Regions from separate parts of the Vibrio sp. R15-SG3-ISO1B genome, predicted to be linked through region 3. Evidence: predicted binding sites of a transcription regulator. Region 3 holds the regulator's gene; each other region holds the start of a gene.
What was found. Region 3 encodes MetJ, which represses methionine synthesis genes. Its sites were predicted from a motif close to TTAGACNTNTANANGTCTAA; they were not measured.
Positions count from the first base shown of each region.

Region 1 (4,222 bases), on a different contig from region 3:
CGATACTAAAGACATTCGGAAATAGGAAAGAGAGCAGCTCGCTGCCGCCTACGCCTGTCACGTTGACAGAGTCACGACCGAGCTCTTGCAAACGCTTGATAACGCCAAGTGCTAAGGTGTCACTGGCACACACAATCGCGTCGGTGCGCTCTGACAATACCTTATCCACCAACGCATAAGCACTGTCGTGACTGAGCTGACCGGTTTGATAGCAAGGAGCGATCTGGTTGTGCTTACACCAGCTCAAGTAGGCGTCCAAACGCAGTTTACCTGTGGTTTTATCACTGGGATCGACGCCGATAAACGCAATATTTCGGCATGCACGTTGATGGAGGTGATTGAGCGCGTGCGTGATGACGCCTTGGTTGTCGTAGTTGATCGAAGAGACAACGTCCGTCTCCATCGCGATCACCACACAGCGCGCCTGCCACTGCGCTAGACGCGCGACGTCCAAATCACTAAAACCAAAGACGATAACGCCATCCACATTGCGTCTTTTCAACACCTCTAAGTGTTCATTGGTCATCTGGCGATCAAACTGGCTCTCCATGATCACCACGTCGTAGCCTTGTTGATACAAGACGGCAAGCATACTGCTCACTGCCCTGTTTTCTGAAGGGGAGTCAAGACGAGAGATGATCACCCCAACGACTTTTTGTCGCCCACCACGCATCGATTGCGCCGATTTGGACGGCACATAACCCGACTCCTGAATCACTCGCTCCACTTTGGCGCGGGTTTCCGGTTTGACTTTCGGGTCATTGGTCAGCACACGTGAGACGGTCGACTTTCCGACGCCAGACAGCTTGGCAATATCAACAATGGTGAGTTTTTTGCTCATGTTCCTACGTCATTAAAAGCCATGCCAAGGCGAAGGCCTTGGCTATTGAGGTGCAGTAACTTGGATTTAATCAGTGACACATTGGGTAAAGCGCTGATCTTGATAGTTCAAACGCGCTTCGTTGCCTTTAATGGCCAAATTGACAGCCGGCGTCACTTCTTGGCCATCGTCCATTAGCGCGTAGCGGCTGCCCGAACCTGAGGGTAGCTGAGTTAGACGCAGCGATTTGCCCTCTACTTTAACCAGTGCGGTCTCTTCACCAGAAAGGTAAGCGGCTGAAAACTGCTTGCCCTCATCACACTGGTAGGTATGGAACTTTACTGGCGCGCTCGCCTGCTCGCTTTGCGCGCAGCCCAACATCAATCCCGCGACTGCCCACAAGGCTAAATGCTTGTTCATACTCGACTCCTTGAGTGTTTGTGCCCATGACTGCTTGTTGCCCATCAATGGTTTTATTGGTTAACGGTATTTGTTAGTTAACGGTATTTGTTAGATAGTGCGGCACATCGGCAAGACTATCAAGCACCACGCTTGCTAGCGCTTCACCTTGTTCGGTCACCGGTTTGCCTGAGCGGACCAAAATCTTCTGCCCTACCCCCGCGGCCTCTGCCGCCATCAAATCTTGCGCCTTATCACCGACCATGACCGATTTGGCCATATCGATATCGAGAAAGCGCTGCGCTGACTGGAACATCCCCGGCTTTGGCTTACGACATTCGCAATCTCGATCGTCGCCATAATCAGGGTGATGCGGACAGTAATAGAAGCCATCAAACTCGACACCGTGATCGACAAAGTTCCAATCCATCCATTGCGTCAGCGACAAGAAGCGATCTTCGCTAAACTTGCCACGAGCTATACCCGACTGATTGGTCACCAGCACCAATAGGTAGCCCATCTGCTTGAGTTGCTTCGTCGCCTCAAATACGCCATCGATAAACTCGAAATCATGCTCATCATGCACGTAACCGTGGTCAACGTTGATGACGCCATCTCTATCTAGAAAGACTGCTGGTTTTGCCAAAATATGTGTCTCTGTCTGCTGTGTTTGGCTCGAATTATACCTTAAAACGAGCGAATTGCAGCAAGGCGAGCGCTATCGCTTTAGCGCCGGTGAATAAGGCCATTTGCCCGCGTTATTTCTTTCTCATCTATCTCATGACGAAACAATCTCCGCGCAAGAGAGTGAAAAAAGGCGTTTGGACGTCTAGCCGTAAAAATATCTATTGACACTAAACCTGCAAACCCATAGCATCGTCTACCAAATGAGAGGTAGTTCAAAATAATCGACTTCTCACCAAGTTATTTGCAAGCGGGTTAACTGATGATTGAAATTAATCAAGTCAACAAGGTGTTTTATCAGGGCAGCAAGGAAATCCATGCGCTGAAAGACATTAACCTTACGGTTCCTCAAGGAACGATTTTCGGTGTTATTGGCTCTTCTGGAGCAGGGAAAAGTACACTGATTCGCTGCGTGAACATGTTGGAAGCGCCCACCTCAGGTTCAATCAAGGTTGATGGTGTTGATTTGACGACACTGTCTAAATCACAGCTGAGCCAAGCACGCCGCAATATCGGTATGATTTTCCAGCACTTTAATCTGCTTTCATCCCGCACTGTGTTTGATAATGTCGCACTGCCACTTGAACTGGCGGGCAAAGACAAAAACGCCATCACCACTAAGGTAACCGAACTGCTCAAACTGGTCGGCCTTGCTGATAAGCATGAAAGCTACCCGTCAAACCTCAGTGGTGGTCAGAAACAACGTGTTGCGATCGCTCGTGCGCTCGCATCAGATCCTAAAGTGCTGCTGTGTGATGAAGCGACCAGCGCGCTCGATCCCGCGACAACTCAATCGATTCTTGAGCTGTTAAAAGAGATCAACCGCAAGCTGAACATTACTATGCTTTTGATCACTCACGAGATGGACGTGGTCAAAAGCATTTGTCACCAAGTGGCGATCATCGGTGGTGGTGAATTGGTGGAGAAAGGCACGGTTGGTGATATTTTTGCTCACCCGAAAACCGAGCTGGCGCACCAATTTATCCGCTCTACGCTCGACTTGTCGATCCCAGAAGATTACGAGGCTCGCTTGCAAAGCAGCCGCGTTGAAGGCAGCTACCCTCTGGTACGCCTTGAATTCACTGGCGCAACCGTCGATGCACCGCTGATGAGCCAAATTGCGCGTAAATTCAATATCGATGTCAGCATTCTGAGTTCAGACTTAGATTACGCCGGTGGCGTAAAATTCGGCATGATGGTCGCCGAGCTATTTGGTAATGAGCAAGACGACAACGCAGCAATCGAATTTCTGCGTGAACACAATGTAAAGGTAGAGGTGCTTGGCTATGTCCTTTAACACGATTTCACAGTGGCTCGAGCTTAACAGTAAGCTATTGATTGGCGCGACGTGGGAAACCCTCTACATGGTCGCCGTCGCGGGTATCGTGGGCTTTGCTGTCGGTATCCCTCTCGGCGTTATCTTACACACGACCAAAAAAGGTGGCCTACTAGAAAACACCAAACTCAATGGTGTGTTGGGCGCAATCGTCAATATTGGTCGCTCCGTGCCGTTTTTGGTGTTGATGGTTGCCATCATCCCTGTGACGAAACTGTTGGTGGGCACTTTTATCGGTACCACCGCCGCCATCGTGCCGCTCACGATTGGTGCGATTCCATTCGTCGCTCGCCTGATTGAAGGCGCACTACTGGAAGTACCAAGCGGTTTGGTCGAGGCTGCGCAATCTATGGGTGCGACGCCAATGCAAATCATCAGTAAAGTATTGCTTCCTGAAGCGATGCCGACCATCGTCAACTCCGTCACCATCACTTTGGTGACATTGGTGAGCTACTCAGCAATGGCGGGTACAGTGGGCGGCGGCGGTCTAGGTGATGTCGCGATACGTTACGGATTCCACCGCTACGATGTAGTCATCATGGCTGTGACAGTGGTGATGCTCATCGTACTGGTTCAAATTATTCAATCTATCGGCGATGCGATTGTACGCCGAGTGGATCACAGATAAACATTAAGAATTTCACAAGGAGAAGGTCATGAAATTTAATCTTAAAGGTCTTTTGGCGATTGCCGCTGCGGCATCTGCATTGGTTCTGTCTGGTTGTGGCGAAAAAGAAGCGGACAACAGCAAAATCAAAGTCGGCGTGATGGCGGGTGCAGAAGCACAAGTTGCTGAAGTAGCAGCAAAAGTGGCGAAAGAGCAGTTCGGTCTGGATGTAGAGTTGGTGACATTCACGGATTACGTTACTCCTAATGCAGCCTTGGATGACGGTTCAATCGACATCAACGCGTTCCAGCACAAACCATACCTAGATCAGCAAATTGCTGACCGTAGTTACAAGCTGGCTATCGCAGGTAACACT
Region 1 is NZ_JCBDGG010000045.1:143,534-147,755, reverse strand. It holds gene treR (trehalose operon repressor TreR) at 1-841, opposite strand, end outside; gene AC6R0S_RS13865 (MliC family protein) at 908-1,240, opposite strand; gene gmhB (D-glycero-beta-D-manno-heptose 1,7-bisphosphate 7-phosphatase) at 1,314-1,865, opposite strand; gene metN (methionine ABC transporter ATP-binding protein MetN) at 2,166-3,200, shown strand; gene AC6R0S_RS13850 (methionine ABC transporter permease) at 3,190-3,867, shown strand; gene AC6R0S_RS13845 (MetQ/NlpA family lipoprotein) at 3,896-4,222, shown strand, end outside.
Region 1: metN (methionine ABC transporter ATP-binding protein MetN) is a predicted target of MetJ. The motif match lies at 2,041-2,060, and genes of this name have one in related genera.

Region 2 (4,222 bases), on a different contig from region 3:
GCAGATGACACCAACAGGCACGCGCGCGCCGAACTTAAGGAGCACCATTCATGACGTTTACCACACTGCTGAAAGCGGAGCTAAAGGCGCTGCTGCATAATCCTGTGGTACTTCTCACCGTGTTTGGTGGCGTCGTGTTTTACTCGTTTCTCTACCCGATGCCCTACTCTTACCAAACCCCACGCGAGCAAATCATCAGCGTGGTGAACTTGGACAAAAGCCAAACCAGCTATCAGCTAGAGCGCATGGTAGATGCGACACCCCAAGTGCACATCTTACGGCGTGACTCAAGCATAGAAGCGGCCAAAGCAGCCTTTTTAAGTGGCGATATTAGCGGCATTTTGGTGATCCCAGAGCATTTCTATAAAGATCTGATGTTAGGTAAAAGCCCGACCTTGGCTTACGCGGGGGATGCCTCGTACTTTTTGGTCTACGGCACCATTGTCGAAGGCTTAGCGCAAGCGGGTGGCACACTAGCGGCGCAAACCACAGTGGCGAAATTGCTCGTTGATGGTGAACCACTGAGCGCAGCGGCTAATCACTTTGCGCCCACCAAGCTCAACCTCAAACCCACTTTTAACCCGCAAATGGGCTATGTCGATTACGTGGTGCCAGCGGTGTTTGTGCTGATTTTGCAGCAAACGCTGGCGATGGCGGCCGGGTTGATGCAAGGCACGCAAAAGCATGGTCGTGGCTATTGGTCTAACGTCAGCCCTCTCGCCTTGATAGGGGGGCGAATGGTGCTGCTGACGAGTATTTACTTGGTGCTAAGCGGTTATTACTTCGGGCCGAGTTTTCGCTTGCACGGCGTCGCGCAATTGGCAAACCTCACCGAACTTATCACTCTATTGCTGCCTTTCTTATTGGCATCCTGCGCGATAGGCATCTGGCTAGGTACGGTAGTACCAAGACGAGAGTTGGTCACATTAGTGGTACTAATCAGCTCAATGCCGCTGATTTTTAGTGCGGGGTTTATCTGGCCGCTCGAAGCGATTCCCGATGGCATCGTTTGGTTATCGCAGCTTTTTCCTAGTACGCCCGCCATCCAAGCTTTCTTGCGTTTAAATCAGATGGGGGGAGAATGGCATCAAGTCGCGGCGCAATACGCACTGCTGTGGGTGCAAGCACTGGGTTGGAGCCTCATGGCTTGGCGTGCATTGCGTGAACATCGCCGCGATATCTAACTCCTCACGATATCTAACCCGCGATAACGTTTGAGCGCCGCGTTTAAAAACCTCGGCGGCGCCAAAACTCGTTTTCATCCCGGCCATACACATCAAAGGTCTTTTGCGCAATCACGCGTCCGTCCATCTCAATACTCATGTGCCAACGCCCCAAATTTGACTCCAAACCGCCGTCTGGATGAAGCAGTTGAATCGTATCGCCCAAGTAGAAATCCCAATCGTTGCTGCCCACGTGCAACTCGCCGGTGAAAGGCGCTAACGTCTGGCCTTTTTTGCCTAAGATACCGGGATGATCGATACAAAACTCAATCAGCGCACCTTTGGCTTTTTTGATGTTGACGATAAAGCCAAACTCGACGTCTTCGTCAGCCGGAACCTTAGTGGTAAACGCTTGTATTTTAGGAAGATGCTTTGATTTGGAGTCCCATTGGTCGTAAATTCCGTAAGAGGTCATTTCAACAACGGGCGATCGCTTTGCCATGTCTGCCACCGTTTTTTCATGTGTTCGATTGTACTGCGCTCAACGCCGTGGATATTTTGAAATTGCCCAGAGCACTCCATCACCACAAACTCAGCGCCAAATTGCTTGGCGAGGCGGTAGTACGGCGCGATTTCCCAGCGCTGGACAAAAGTATTGGAGACAACCACGTCCTGCTTGTCGGTCAGCGCACGTTTGACCTCAGCTCTGCACCACTCGTGCGCATCGGAAATTTTCGCTTTGTCATAGCGGTAAACGCCATCGTCAGCGATAAAATACATATCCGCTTCAAGGTGCACCGCTGACAGTGTTTTCGCTAGGGTGCTTTTGCCAGAACCTGGCAGACCACGAATTAAGGTCAATTTCACCGCTCTATTACTCCCTTGCGGCCGATGTCCGCTGATTTACTTGCGGCTGCGCCGACATAGTCTCACCAAGTTCGAGGCGCAGATAGTAAACCAATTTGGCCTAAAAATGCTATCGACATCTCATACCGATTGGGTTAAGTTTAGATGTATAGACGTCCATAACAGAGCTTAGGGAGAAAGCTGTGCCGATTAAGATCCCCGATCAATTGCCTGCCACTGATGTACTGCGTCAGGAAAATATCTTCATCATGAGCGAATCGCGTGCCTCTACGCAGGAGATTCGTCCACTTAAGGTGTTGATCCTCAATCTTATGCCAAAAAAAATTGAGACAGAGACGCAATTTTTACGCCTCTTGTCCAATAGCCCATTGCAGGTCGATATTGAACTGCTGCGCATTGATGATCGCCCGAGTAAAAATACGCCAACCGAGCACCTAGACAACTTTTACCGACAATTTGAGATGATCAAAAAACGCAATTTCGATGGTTTGATCATCACCGGTGCGCCGCTCGGTCTGGTCCAGTTTGAAGACGTGATTTACTGGGACCACCTCAAAACCATCATGAACTGGGCGAAAGAGCACGTCACCTCGACCTTATACGTCTGCTGGGCCGCACAAGCAGGGTTAAAGCTGCTCTACAATCTGCCTAAGCGCACTCGCAAAGAGAAGCTCTCCGGTGTGTATCAACATCAAATTCATCACGAGTTTCACCCCATTCTGCGTGGTTTTGACGACACCTTTTTAGCACCGCATTCTCGCTACGCTGATTTCTCACCGGAGTATCTCGCCGAGCATACGGATCTCGACATCTTGGCCACCTCAGACGTGGCTGGCGTTTACTTGGCGGCCACCAAAGATAAGCGCAATGTGTTTGTGACGGGCCATCCAGAGTATGACTCACACACCCTGCACAATGAGTACATCCGCGATCTGAGTGAGGGAATGGAACCGGCGATTCCGGTCAACTACTACCCCAACAACAATCCCGACAACAAACCGTGCGCAAGTTGGCGCAGTCATGGACACCTGCTGTTTGCCAACTGGTTGAACTACTGCGTCTACCAGCAAACGCCATACGATTTGGATCACTTCAGCGAAGCCAACTTCACCAAAGATGATTAACGCGTCTAGGGCAAGACCCTGTCACCGAATACGAGGGCGCAAGCGCGCCCTCGCTCGCATTCTTTTTCTGCCCACACTCAGAAACTGATAAACCCCTCGCAGAGTCTCACTCATCGGCGCAAACACCAGATGGGATCAGGTATAAAAAAGCACAAGCTTGTTATCTGTTACTGAACCACAAAAGTTGAACGAATATGCGTACCCTTCTCCTTCCTTTGGTGTTACTTCTCTCTGCCTGTGTCACGGTGGACAATAACCCTGAGCCTGAGCTCAATACCATCCCACGAGAAAAAGCCGATGCGCGCTTAGCCCTTGGCATGGGTTACTTACAGCAGGGTGATATGGTGAAAGCCCGCGAAAATCTGGAAAAAGCCCTTCAGCACGATAAAAGTTACTACCGAGCACAATTGGCGATGGCGCACTATTTCGAGCAAGTTGGTGAAGAAGCGGACGCTGAAAAACTGTATATAACGGCGCTGAGACAGCACCCGAGAAACGGTAATGTAATGAACAACTACGGCACGTTTTTATGCAAACAAGAGCGCTATCCTCAGGCTGATCAACTGTTTAATCGCGCCATTGAGCAGCCCTACTACTACCTGATTTCCGCCAGCTATGAAAATGCGGCACTCTGTGCATTGAAAGCGGGCAAACCCGAACAAGCCATGGGTTATTTCAAACGCACATTGGATCACGACCCGCGCCGTGTCACCTCGCTGCTGCGCCTGACTAAACTTGAAATAGAGCAAGGTGAATACACATCGGCGCGAATACGCTTGATGAACTTCCACCAGCAGTTTGGCGTGCAACAAGCCTCATTGGCCCTACTGGTCGAGTTGGAAGAGCGCGCCGGTAACAGTGCGTTAGAAGAGAAGTATCGTAAGCAGTTAGAAGCGCTCTCGAACGGATAAACTGATCATTTTCGTTTGTGAATTTTTTTGTATTCTCGATACAAGATCAGCACAAAATAACCCAGTCCCCACAACAGCAGCACCGCGAACAGCGCAAGAAAGCTATCGCAAATCCAACTGGGCTCACAGGGCATATAAATCTCAAACTCCATATGCC
Region 2 is NZ_JCBDGG010000049.1:63,305-67,526, reverse strand. It holds gene AC6R0S_RS15980 (ABC transporter permease) at 1-54, shown strand, start outside; gene AC6R0S_RS15975 (ABC transporter permease) at 51-1,184, shown strand; gene AC6R0S_RS15970 (DUF3859 domain-containing protein) at 1,228-1,665, opposite strand; gene AC6R0S_RS15965 (ATP-binding protein) at 1,635-2,030, opposite strand; gene metA (homoserine O-acetyltransferase MetA) at 2,213-3,154, shown strand; gene pilW (type IV pilus biogenesis/stability protein PilW) at 3,349-4,065, shown strand; gene AC6R0S_RS15950 (hypothetical protein) at 4,071-4,217, opposite strand.
Region 2: metA (homoserine O-acetyltransferase MetA) is a predicted target of MetJ. The motif match lies at 2,171-2,190, and genes of this name have one in related genera.

Region 3 (4,222 bases):
TGCTTATCCGCTTGGACTTCATAAGTCAAAGGTTCAAGTTGGGCGCGTTTCAAACTGCTCAGCACTTCTTTTTCCATGCGATTGAAATCATGGCCAGAGGCGAAGTTTAACTGAATCAACAACACGTCATTGAGTGAGGAGATGATCTTGGCACCACGCCCAGAGGCGAGGACGCGCTCAATGCGGCTAGAGCCAGATTCAGGGTCGTAACTGCAGCGCAAGTGTAAGTCCATCGTACTTTGAGCGACAGGCTGCAAGGTACGGCTATGCAGCACGGGGGCGGCAAGGCGTGCCAGTTCACTTGCTTCATCCAGTCGCAATAGGGGCAGAAGACAAGCATCACTGACAAGGCGAGGGTCTGCGCTGTATACGCCAGCAACGTCACTCCAAATCGTGACGCGACTGACCTCTGCGAGCGCGCCAATCACGGTGGCAGAGTAATCGGATCCGTTTCGGCCAAGCAGCACGGTTTGGCCTGCTTGGTTTTGCGCCATAAAGCCGGTAAACACCAGACGACGCTGTGAGTGTTGCGCCAAAATTTCCTTCAGTAGTGGGTAGGACTGACCACGATCCACTTCAGGTTGCGTGCCGGTTTCTGCCCGTAAGAAAGTGCGAGAGTCTTGCGCGATGGCTGGTAAGCCCGCTTGATTCAATAGCGCAGCGAGCAGTCTTGAGGACCACATTTCACCGTGGCCAAGTACCGCAGCTCGCTCCGCCTCGCTTAACGGGGCGCTTAATTCGCCGAGGGTGGTGAACTCGTCTTTGAGCGTCGCCAGCATGTGCGCTTGTTCGTCGTCACTGTCAATCAAGGCTTCGATAAGCCCTGTTTGGAATTGTCGTACCGACTGCAACGCTTCATGGGCAAGGCGGCCGTCTTTATAGAGCGCTTCGGTAAATTCAATCAAATGATTGGTGGTTTTACCGGCCGCTGAGACAACGATCAGATCATCGCTGCCAGAGTATTCTTTGAGTATGGTGACTACCCGGCGGTAGCACTCCGGATCCGCTAAGCTGCTACCACCAAATTTATGCAGTTGACGCGATGTCGTCATTACGCGGACTCCTTCACACAGTTAAAGGCTTGCTTGAGATCGTCAATCAGGTCATCGGCATCTTCAAGACCGACAGACAGACGCAGCAGTTGCTGAGAGACACCTGCCTCGGCCAGTGCCGCTTCTCCCATCGCACGGTGGGTCATTGACGCTGGGTGACAAATGAGGCTTTCTACGCCGCCTAGCGATTCTGCAAGCGAGAAGAGTTTCAGCTCACCGACAAACTGTTTCAGTTCTTCAAAGCTGCCAGCGAACTCGAAGCTGAGCATAGAACCAAAGCCTGATTGTTGTTTCTTAGCGATGCCATGGCCAGGGTGATCCGGCAAGCTTGGGTGATAGATGCGGCCGACCAGTGACTCTGTTTTCAGAAAGTCGAGAATGTTTGCCGAGCTTTGTTCATGCACTTTCATTCGTGCGCCTAACGTGCGGATGCCGCGCAGCGTCATGTAGCTATCAAACGGCGTGCCGGTGGCCCCAATGCAGTTGCCCCACCAAGCCAGTTCCTCAGCGTGCACTTTGGTTTTGGTGATCACCACGCCGCCAATCACATCGGAGTGACCGTTGATGTATTTGGTGGTTGAGTGAATAACGAAATCCGCACCCAGTTCGAGTGGCTTCTGAAAAATCGGGGTTAAGAAGGTATTGTCAACCGCGACCAGTGCGCCGACTTGTTTCGCTTGCTGGCAGACTTTCTCGATATCCACCACACGCACCAAAGGATTTGATGGCGTTTCCAACAGGATAAGCTTGGGTTTCTGGTTGATGGCGGCGGTCAAGGCTGCGTCATCGGATTGGTCGACGAACAACACGTTGAAGTCGCCTTTTTGCGCACGGGTATTGAAGAGTCGATAGGTGCCACCGTAGCAATCGTGTGGCGCGACAATCAAATCATCTGGCCCGACAAACGCAGACACCCAAAGGTTGAGCGCTGAGGTGCCACAGTTGGTCACCACTGCGCCTTCTCCACCTTCTAATTCATACAGCGCCGTTTCAAGCAGGCCACGGTTCGGGTTGCCAGAACGCGTGTAATCGTATTTCGGCACTTCACCAAACGCCGGAAATCCGTAATTGGTCGAGAGATAAATAGGGGGAACGACAGCGTGATGTTGGGTGTCTGACTCGATACCAGTACGTACCGCGATGGTGGCGGGTTTGCGCGTGCTCATAGCGTTTTCCTTGCGAACAGTAGTGACTTGTTTTAGGGAATGCGATATACCTGTTGCTTATCAGGTGTATCCGGCACCCAATGTGGTGTAGTGCTGCGACACACTCACAGTTTGGGCCGATTCCACTCCTATCGCCAACCACTTTACTTCTCATTTTTTAAGACGTCAACACTTCTAGACGTCTATATGTCTTTGCTTGTAGCCATAAATACCGTTAAAATTGTGGTTTAAACACTCATACGCAAATATAAAGGTGCGCAATGGCAGACTGGAATGGCGAATACATTAGCCCATACGCAGAACACGGTAAGAAAAGTGAGCAAGTGAAAAAAATCACGGTCTCCATCCCACTTAAAGTCCTTAAGGTATTAACAGACGAGCGTACGCGCCGCCAGATCAACAACCTGCGTCATGCCACCAACAGTGAGTTGTTGTGTGAAGCGTTCTTGCACGCTTACACAGGTCAACCATTACCGACGGATGAAGATTTGCGTAAAGACCGTCCAGATGATATTCCCGCTGAAGTGAAAAAGCTGATGACGGAGATGGGGATTGAGTTTGAGGCGTTTGACGACTAACGCTCGCCCTGTTTTGCACCGAATTTGAATGCAAAAGCCGCTGACATCGTCAGCGGCTTTGTTGTTTTTGCTCAGCCAGAGACAAAGGTCGTGGCTGGTAGTGGGCGTCAAGGTTACTCGATATCCATGTAATGGTCAGGCAGCTCAATGCGTGCCACCCCGGATTCTACCGCGGCTAACGCGACCGCTTTGGCGACGCGGGGGAGTAGTCTTGGGTCCATCGGTTTTGGAATAATGTAGTCTGGGCCAAACGAGAGTGAATCCACACCCGCGGCGGTCAGAACATTGGCAGGGACCTCTTCCTTCGCCAGTTGACGGATCGCCGCTACGGCAGCGAGCTTCATCTCATCGTTGATCTCGCTAGCACGTACATCCAGTGCGCCACGGAAAATAAACGGGAAGCAAAGTACGTTGTTGACTTGGTTCGGGTAGTCACTGCGACCTGTACCCATAATGAGGTCATTGCGTACATCATGAGCGAGCTCAGGTTTGATCTCAGGATCTGGGTTAGAGCAGGCAAACACGATGGGTTTGTCGGCCATCAATTTAAGATCATCTGGCGATAACAGGTTAGGACCAGAAACGCCAAGGAACAGATCGGCGCCTTCGATGACATCTTGCAGCGTACGTTTGTCGGTGTTGTTGGCAAACAGTTGTTTGTATTCGTTGAGATCATCACGTCGAGTGTGGATCACACCTTTGCGATCCAGCATGTAAATTTTCTCGCGCATCGCGCCGCACTTGATCAGCAGCTCCATACAAGCGATGGCAGCCGCACCGGCGCCCAGACAGACAATCACGGCGTCTTCCAGTTTTTTACCTTGCAGCTCAATGGCGTTTAACATGCCAGCAGCCGTCACAATGGCGGTACCGTGTTGGTCATCATGGAAGACTGGCACATCACAGCGCTCAATTAATTGTTTTTCGATTTCAAAGCAGTCTGGCGCTTTGATGTCTTCTAAGTTGATGCCGCCAAAGGTATCCGCGATGTTGGCGACCGTGTCGACAAACTCATCGATGGTGCGATGTTTGACTTCGATGTCGATGGAGTCCAAACCTGCAAAGCGCTTAAACAGCAGGGCTTTGCCTTCCATCACGGGCTTTGATGCCAGTGGGCCAAGATTACCTAGGCCAAGAATCGCTGTGCCGTTGGAGATCACTGCCACCATATTGCCTTTTGCAGTGTACTTATAGACATTATCGGGGTTTTGAGCGATCTCTCGTACCGGCTCGGCCACGCCTGGGCTGTAGGCGAGCGCGAGATCTTGCGCGGTTTCTGCTTGGGTGGTCAGCTCGACAGAGATCTTGCCTGGTTTTGGAAAGGCATGGTAGTCGAGCGCTTTTTGGCGAAATTGTTCTTCAGGGGTCAGGTCTTGACGGTGGTCATCAGGCATAGAAATAGGTACTCGTTAAAATGATTCAGCAC
Region 3 is NZ_JCBDGG010000007.1:6,234-10,455, forward strand. It holds gene AC6R0S_RS02315 (bifunctional aspartate kinase/homoserine dehydrogenase II) at 1-1,052, opposite strand, end outside; gene AC6R0S_RS02320 (O-succinylhomoserine (thiol)-lyase) at 1,052-2,218, opposite strand; gene metJ (met regulon transcriptional regulator MetJ) at 2,479-2,796, shown strand; gene AC6R0S_RS02330 (malic enzyme-like NAD(P)-binding protein) at 2,910-4,190, opposite strand.